DNA from 2 places in the Bradyrhizobium sp. CCGB12 genome. Region 1 is predicted to be linked to the other one. Evidence: riboswitches for the same ligand, from Rfam matches in the RefSeq annotation. Region 1 holds a riboswitch; the other holds the start of a gene.

The links. A riboswitch is a leader RNA that binds a small molecule or an ion and turns the genes downstream of it on or off. The one in region 1 is predicted to bind S-adenosylmethionine.
Region 2: it holds a riboswitch for S-adenosylmethionine, as region 1 does, so the genes downstream of both, NLM27_RS30465 (O-succinylhomoserine sulfhydrylase) here and NLM27_RS37135 (homoserine O-acetyltransferase) in region 1, are expected to answer to the same signal.

Annotation. Positions count from the first base shown of each region.
Region 1 is NZ_JANADO010000001.1:8,086,497-8,090,909, reverse strand. It holds gene NLM27_RS37145 (IS1182 family transposase) at 1-650, opposite strand, end outside; gene metW (methionine biosynthesis protein MetW) at 875-1,537, opposite strand; gene NLM27_RS37135 (homoserine O-acetyltransferase) at 1,539-2,735, opposite strand; SAM riboswitch at 2,828-2,907, opposite strand; gene NLM27_RS37130 (chorismate mutase) at 3,123-3,971, shown strand; gene hisC (histidinol-phosphate transaminase) at 4,005-4,413, shown strand, end outside.
Region 2 is NZ_JANADO010000001.1:6,644,357-6,648,769, reverse strand. It holds gene NLM27_RS30470 (SGNH/GDSL hydrolase family protein) at 1-854, shown strand, start outside; gene NLM27_RS30465 (O-succinylhomoserine sulfhydrylase) at 1,047-2,234, opposite strand; SAM riboswitch at 2,309-2,388, opposite strand; gene NLM27_RS30460 (2'-deoxycytidine 5'-triphosphate deaminase) at 2,469-3,605, shown strand; gene NLM27_RS30455 (PAS domain S-box protein) at 3,721-4,125, shown strand; gene NLM27_RS30450 (hypothetical protein) at 4,281-4,413, shown strand, end outside.

The DNA.
Region 1 (4,413 bases):
AACGCCGCCACCTCTTGTGCGAGGTCTCCGCCGCGACTGCCATCGCCTCCGCCATCCCGCCCCGCGGGTGGACGTTCCACCTCGGCGCTGTCGTTGGCCTCGAGCGTGGCACCATAGGCTTCAATATCCTGCTCGATCTCCGCCAGCCGCTTGGCGAGCTTGCGCTGCGTTTTGATGCTCGCCTTGCTGGCGTTGCCATCAAAAAACGCACCGTCGATCGCCACAACCTCTCCGCCAATCAGACCGAGTTCGCGCAGCATCAGCACAAACTCCCGGTTCACCGCCTTGAGCGTCTTCCAGTTCTCCTGGCGGAACTTGGCGATGGTGCGATAGCCCGGCACCAGGCGCTTCATCAGCCAGATCAGTTCCAGATTGCGCCGGGCTTCGCGCTCCAGGTTGCGCGACGACCGGATCCGGTTCAGGTAGCCATAAAGATAAAGCTTCAGCAGGTCGGCCGGGTCATAAGGTGGCTGTCCAGCCCCGCCGCTCGATCCGGCATGGCGGAAGCCAAGCTTCCCGAGGTCAAGCGCTGCAACAAAAGCCTCGATCACCCGAACCGGATTGTCGCCGGCCACATAATCTTCCACCCGCGCCGGCAGAAGGCTCGGCTGATCCCGCCTGACGCCGGTTTTGAAGGTACGATTCGTCATGCCGAATCCTACCTTCACTCGATGTTAGAATCTTGCCCAGTCTCTGCGCTCCATCCGGGCTACAAGGGCATTAGAGCGACGACGACGCCACGTACTCCTCATTGCGAGCCAACGGGTCCGCGCGAAGCGCGGCCCGATGACAGGCTCCGCGAAGCAATCCAGAATCCCTCCGCGGAGACAGCCTGGATTGCTTCGTCGCAAGAGCTCCTCGCAATGACGAGGAACTACTTTCCGCCGCCCCTGCTCAGCAGAAACACCCCCTGCTCACCGAACATATTCCACACCCACCAGGGCAGGTTCAGCGGCACCGGGCGGCCGTAGAGGTCGAGCGCCACCGAACGCTCCATCTTGACATTGATCTCGTCGCAGAGCTCGACGAAATCCTTGATGGTGCAGAAATGGATGTTCGCGGTGTCGTACCAGGTCGCCGGCAAATTCTCGGTGCGCGGCATGTGGCCGCCGATCAGGAGCTGGAGCCGCATCTTCCAGAAGCCGAAATTCGGGAAGGAGACGATGGCGCGGCGGCCGATGCGCAGGAGATTTTCCAGCACCACACGCGGCTGCCGCGTCGCTTGCAGCGTCTGCGACAAGATCACGTAGTCGAAGGCGTCATCGGGATAGTTCACGAGGTCGGTGTCAGCATCGCCCTGCACCACCGCAAGCCCCTTGGCGACGCAGCGGTTGACGCCCTCGCGCGACAATTCGATGCCGCGGCCGTCGATGCCGCGGGTCTCCAGCAGCTGGAGCAGATCGCCCTCGCCGCAGCCGACATCGAGCACCTTCGATCCCGGCTTCACCATTTCGGCCACCAGCCGATGATCGGCGCGAAAATCGCCGGGCTGCCCGGTGGCGACGCCGCCAAGCGGCAAGACTTCCTGCACGGACATCTTAGCTATCCTTCAGTCCGCGGGCCTTGCCTGCCGATTGCAGGAAGGCGCGGGAGATGTCGAAGAATTCGGGCACGTCGAGCAGGAAGGCGTCGTGGCCGCGATCGGTCTCGATCTCGGCGAACGACACCCGCGCGCTCGAGGCGTTCAGTGCGTGCACCAGTGCGCGCGATTCCGAGGTCGGAAACAGCCAGTCGCTGGTGAAGGAGACCACGCAGAAGCGCGTCTTGATTCCGGCGAACGCCTTCGCCAGCACGCCGCCATGATCGGCGGCGATGTCGAAATAGTCCATCGCGCGTGTCAAATAGAGATAGGAATTGGCGTCGAAGCGCTCGACGAAGGACGAACCCTGGTAGCGCAGATAGGACTCGACCTGGAAGTCGGCGTCGAACGAGAAGGTCGGCAGCTCACGGTCCTGCATGCGGCGGCCGAACTTGCGATGCAGCGCGGCGTCCGAGAGATAGGTGATGTGCGCGGCCATGCGTGCCACGGCGAGGCCGCGATGCGGATGAATGCCGTGATCGGCATAGCCGCCACCGTGCCAGTCGGGATCGGCCATCACGGCCTGGCGGCCGAGCTCATGGAAGGCGATATTCTGCGCCGAGTGGCGTGTCGAACAGGCGATGGCCAGCGCGGAGTACACGCGGGTCGGATAGGCCGCGGTCCATTGCAGCACCTGCATGCCACCCATCGAGCCGCCGACCACCGCAAACAGCGTGTCGATGCCGAGCCGGTCAATCAGCATCGCCTGCGCACGCACCATGTCGGGAATGGTGATGACGGGGAAATCCAGGCCCCACACCTTGCCGGTGGCGGGATTGATCGAAGCCGGTCCGGTCGACCCCATGCAGCCGCCGATTACGTTGGAGCAGATGATGAAGTAGTGCTTGGGATCGAGGGGTCGGCCGGGACCGACCAGCGTGTCCCACCAGCCGGACTTGCCGGTGACGGGGTGCACGTTGGCGACGTGCTGATCGCCGGTCAGCGCATGGCAGATCAGGACCGCGTTGGAACGATCGGCGTTGAGCTCGCCATAGGTCTGGTAGGCGATCTGGAACGGGGAGAGATCGACGCCGCAATCGAGCCGCAGCGGCTGCTCAGTACCGAAACGCGCGACCTGCGAGCTCGGATGATCCACCTCGTGCGACCGTTCGTCGGCATTGATCGCGGGACTTGGAATCGACTTGACGCCAACCATCTCTGACCATCGACCTCGTTTGCGATCAGACGTGAGACCGCATTGATATCAGGCCATGAAAAACCCGGCCTGAACGATAGGTTCGGCCGGGATCGGAAGCGTCCCCGGCCTGTTTAGCGAGTTTTTTAACGTGGCTGCAAGCCGGCCGGCTCAAATGACCACGGAACGGGCAAAAAGTACTGGCTTAGGCGGTTTTCGTCAAGTCGCGACCCGGGTTAACCAGATTCGCCTCCATGCCGCAGGCGGAAAAGGCCTAATTTCCCTTTGCATTTCTCTTTGCTTTCGCCGCCCTGACTGCCTAATCAGGACATCGACCGCAGCGGCGACGGCCTTGCCAATCGACTTGGCCGACCCGCATTGGAACGCCCTCAACAGCCCCAGTCAGACATGTCCCAACGTCCGCCCGCGCCACCATCGCTTCAGGAATTGCGCAAGGAGATCGACGCGATCGACGAGGGCATGCATCGCCTGTTGATGCAGCGCGGCGACATCATCGACCGGCTGATCCAGGTCAAGCAGACCCAGGAGGTCGGCTCGGCGTTCCGCCCGGCACGCGAGGCTTCCATGATGCGCGAGATTGTCCAGCGTCATCGTGGCATCCTGCCGCTCGACACGGTCGAGAGCATCTGGCGCGTCATCATCTCGACCTTCACCTATGTCCAGGCGCCGTTCTCCGTGCATGCCGACATCTCGGTGAGCGAGCCGGCGATGCGCGATTCCGTGCGCTTCCATTTTGGTTTCACGGTGCCTTACGTCGCGCATTTCAGCGCGCAGGCCGCGGTCGAGGCGGTGGCGAAATCCAAGGGTGATCTGGCGCTGGTCTCGGCCACCTCGAGCCGCACGCCCTGGTGGCTGGAGCTGGAAGCGGACGGCGCGCCGAAGATCATCGCGCGGATGCCCTTCGTCGAGCGCGCCGACCATCCGGCGGCGCTGCCCGTGTTCGCGGTCTCGCGTGTCGCCGACAGCGCCGTGGTGACGGAGGTCGAGACCTTCAGCGTGCGCGTGTCGGGGTGGAACGCCGAGGTCGCGCGAGCGCTGTCGCCGCTCGCCGAGATCGTGGCGGTGCCCGATACCGCCTTCGACGGCGCAGCGCTGCTGGTCTCGGTCACCAGCGCCACCAGCATCGACAAAATCAGGGCTGCCTTGATCGAAGCGGGGGCCTCGGTACGCTCCACAGCCCTCGTCGGCAGCCACGCAACGCGCTATACGGTGCCCCCGACCGGGGCGAAATCGTAAATCGCGAGCCGTCCCGCCAATCCGGAGTTCAAGATGTCCCGCCCCGTGCCGAATCCCGGCATTCTCGATATTGCGCCCTACACGCCCGGCAAAAGCCCGGTCGCAGAGCCGGGCCGCAAGGTGTTCAAGCTCTCGGCCAACGAGACGCCGTTCGGGCCCTCGCCGAAGGCGATCGAGGCGTTCAAGCATGTGGCGGATCATCTGGAGGACTATCCGGAAGGCACCTCGCGCGTGCTCCGCGAAGCGATCGGCCGTTCCTTCGGTCTCGACCCCAACCGCATCATCTGCGGCGCCGGCTCGGACGAGATCCTCAACCTGCTCGCGCACACCTATCTCGGCCAGGGTGACGAGGCGATCTCGACCACCCACGGCTTCCTGGTCTACCCGATCGCGACCATGGCGGTCGGCGCCAAGAACGTGGTCGCGCGGGAGGCCAACCTCA
Region 2 (4,413 bases), 1.4 Mb from region 1:
CTGATCCCGCCTCCGCACCGCGGCCCCAAACCACCGTCGCCGCGACGTCCCCCGAACATCGCGGCATCACGGCGCGCGCCATCGACAAGGTGAAGGAGGTCGCAAAGTCCGCCGGCGACATCTTCAGCCGCGTGCCCTGCCTGCCGTCGAAGGGCGGCGCGAAGGCGATGGGCTCGCTACCGCATGTCGCAAGCAAGCTCGTCGCCGGCCAGCCCGTCGTCATTGTCGCGTTCGGCTCGTCGTCGACCGCGGGATTCGGTGCGAGCTCGCCGGAGTTCAACTATCCGAACCGTCTCGCTGCACAGCTGCGCAAGCATTATCCGACCGCCGACATCACCGTCGTCAATGCCGGCGTCGGCGGCGAAGATGCGCCGGAGATGATGAAGCGCCTTCAGACGCAGGTGATCGACGTACATCCGGATCTCGTGATCTGGCAGGTCGGCACCAACGCTGTGCTACGCAACCTCGATCCCGGCGAGACGGCAAAACTGGTCGAGGACGGCATCGGCCGCATCCAGGCTGCGGGCGGCGCCGACATCGTGCTGGTCGATCCGCAATATTCGCCGGCCGTCAACCAGCGCGGAGAGAGCGCCGGCAAGATGGTGAAGCTGCTCGGCAAGGTCGCCGAGCTCCGTCACGTCGGCATCTTCCCGCGCTTCGAGGTGATGCGCGACTGGCACGAGACGCAGTCAATCCCGGTCGAGAGCTTCGTCATCGCCGACGGCCTGCACATGAACGACTGGGGCTATGCCTGCTTCGCCCAGCTGCTCGGCGACGACATCATCCGCTCGGTCGGCCAGATCAAACTGGGTGTGAATGTGCCGGCCGATGTGAGGACGTATCGGCCGATGTAGTGCTTACTGCTTACCCCCCTGGAGGGGGAGGGTCGATCGCGCGAAGCGCGAGCGGGGTGGGGTGATCTCTCCACTCGGGCAGTGCCGTAGGGTGGGCAAAGGCGCAAAGCGCCGTGCCCACCATCCATCGGCATCGAGATCGCAAATGGTGGGCACGCTTCGCTTTGCCCACCCTACGAGACCTCAATCGCCTCACGCCTTCTCCAGCGCCGCGGTCAGATCCTCGATCAGGTCATCGGCGTGCTCGAGCCCTGTCGAGAAGCGAATGAACCCCTCGCTGATGCCGAGCGCGGCGCGGTCTTCCGGCTTCAGCCGCTGGTGCGTCGTGGTGGCCGGATGCGTGACGAGGCTCTTGGCGTCGCCGAGATTGTTCGAGATCTTCGCCAGCTTCAATTCGTTGAGCACGCGGAACGCCGCCTGCTTGCCGCCCTTGACCTCGAAGCCGACCAGGGTCGAGCCGCCGCGCATCTGCTTCTTCACCAGAGCTGCCTGCGGATGATCGGCGCGGCCGGGATAGACCAGCCGCGAGACCTTCGGATGGCACGCCAGCACCTCGGCGATACGCGCGGCGGTATCGGTCTGCGCGCGCACGCGCACGCCCAGCGTCTCCAGGCCTTTGAGCAGGACCCAGGCGTTGAACGGGGAGATCGAAGGACCGGTCTGGCGCATGAAATTGTGGATGTGCTCGGCGATGAAGGCTTCCGAGGACAGGATGATGCCGCCGAGACACCGGCCCTGGCCGTCGATGTGCTTGGTCGCGGAATAGACCACGACGTCGGCCCCTAACGCGAGCGGGCTCTGCCAGATCGGCGTTGCGAACACGTTGTCGACGACGAGCCGCGCGCCGCCCTTGTGCGCGATCTCGGCGATGCCGGGAATGTCGAGCACATCGAGCGTCGGGTTGGTCGGGCTCTCCAGGAAGAACGTCTTGGTGTTCGGCCGCAAGGCCCGCTGCCACTGGTCGAGATCGAGCCCGTCGACCAGCGTGGTCTCGATGCCGTAGCGCGGCAGCAGATCCTGAACGACGTAGAGGCACGAGCCGAACAGCGCCCGCGACGCCACCACGTGATCGCCGGCCTTGAGCGGCGCCAGGATCGCGGTCGTCACCGCCGCCATGCCTGTTGCCGCCGAGCGGGCGGCTTCTGCGCCCTCGAGTTCGATCATGCGGCGCTCGAACATCGCGATGGTGGGGTTGGAGTAGCGCGAATAGATGAAGCCGGGGTCCTCGCCCTTGAACCGCGCCTCGCATTCCTCGGCGCTGTTGTAGACGTAGCCTTGGGTCAGGAACAGCGCCTCCGACGTCTCGCCATATTGCGAGCGCAGGGTGCCGGAATGGACCAGGCGGGTTTCGGGGCGGTAGTTGGCGGTCGACTTCGACATAGGTACCTCCGACATGACCGTCTCGTCGAAAACGGTCACAAAAAAACCGGCCTGGATATCTCCACGGGCCGGGATCACAGAGGTCCCCGGCCTGTTTAGCGACTTATTTAACGTGGCTGCAAGCCGGCCGGCTCAAATCACCACGGGATAAGTGATGCTCATATTCCGCAATGGCCTTTCCGTCAAGGCGTCCATCGGATAGCCGTAAAAGGCTCGTATTTCCCGCATGTCGGGATGCGTTTGACCCCTGATGAGGACCCCCGGTTGAGTTTCACGGTCGCTGCCGACGCCAATGGTATCCTGCCCGACCGCATGATCGCGGCGATGGCGGAGGCGGGCCTCATCCTGCCTGAATACGACTTCGTCGAAAGCCAGATCCAGCCGGCGAGCCTCGATCTGCGCCTCGGCGACATCGCCTATCGCGTCCGTGCCAGCTTCCTGCCGGGCCCGGGTGCCACGGTTGCCGAGCGCATCGACGAGTTGAAGCTGCATGAGTTCAGCCTCGCCGACGGCGCGGTGCTGGAGACCAACTGCGTCTACATCGTGCCGCTGCTGGAAAGCCTCGCGCTGCCGCCGGAGATCGTCGCGGCCGCGAACCCCAAGAGCTCGACCGGCCGTCTCGACGTCTTCACCCGCGTGATCGCCGACGGCACCCGCCGCTTCGACATGATCGGCGCCGGCTATCACGGCCCGCTCTATGCCGAGATCAGCCCGAAGACGTTCCCGGTGCTGGTGCGCGAAGGCTCGCGCCTGTCGCAGGTGCGCTTCCGCACCGGTGATGCCATCCTCAATGCCGACGAACTCGATGGCTTGCATGCCGCCGAGCGCCTCGTCGATATCGACGATGCCGACCTGTCCGGTGGCGTCGCCGTCTCCGTCGATCTCTCCGGCGAGAAAGCGAACGGCTTCGTCGGCTATCGCGCCAAGCGCCACACCGGCGTCGTCGACGTCGATCGTCGCTCCGGCTATGCGGTGGAGGATTTCTGGGAGCCCATCTCTGCCCGCCCCGACGGCAGCCTGATCCTCGATCCCGGCGAGTTCTACATCCTCGCCTCGAAAGAGGCGGTGCAGGTGCCGCCCGACTATGCCGCAGAGATGGTGCCGTTCGATCCCCTGGTCGGTGAATTCCGCGTGCACTATGCCGGATTCTTCGATCCCGGCTTCGGCTATGCCGGCGCCGGCGGGCAAGGCGCGCGCGCCGTGCTGGAGGTACGCTCGCGCGAGGTGCCGTTCATCCTCGAGCACGGCCAGATCGTCGGCCGCCTCGTCTACGAGAAGATGCTCGCGCGTCCCGACGCGATGTACGGCCAGCGCATCGGCTCCAACTACCAGGCCCAGGGCCTCAAACTATCGAAGCATTTTCGGGTGTAGCCCGATCATGTAGCCCGGATGGAGCGCAAGCGTAATCCGGGAGTTCTCTCGCTTGTGGCACCCATCCCGGATTGCGCTGCGCTCCATCCGGGCTACATTCCGGCGAGGTGACGAGATGACCGACGCACTCGACGCCCACATCATCGAAGACGTCGCGGACGCGCTGATCTATTCCGATCGCTCCGGCACGATCATGCGCTGGAATCGTGCGTCGACCGCGCTGTTCGGTTTCGCCGCCGATGAAGCGCTCGGCCAGAATCTCGACCTGATCATTCCCGAGCATCTGCGGCCCGCGCACTGGAAGGGCTTCGAGGCCGCGCTCGCCAGCGGTACGATGAAGCTTGCGGGTCGGCCGACACTGACGCGCGCGCTGCACAAGAGCGGGCGCAAGCTCTACATCGAGATGACCTTCGCGCTGGTGCGTGATGCCGCTGGCGCGGTGCAGGGATCGGTGGCGATGGCGCGCGACGTCACCGAACGCGTCGAGCGCGAGCGCGCGGCCAAGGCTTCACATAATTAAGTCTTCACATAATTAAGGCTTCACCTAACTAAGGCTTGGCAAAATTCGTGATGCGGAATTGACGGGCCGTCGTGCAGGGCGGTCTGCATCTGCGTCAGGTTGCCTGTCACCGGGCGCAGTGACACACTCGATCAAAATAACGATCGGGAGCGAACATGACCGCCGCATCGGATCTCGCGCAGGAAGCCCAATGGAAGCGCTGGCGCGCGGTCGCCGATCTCTATCACGCCTATTTCACCGGTCTCATCCTCACCGTCGTCACGCGGCGTGGCACCGCGGATGCCGCCG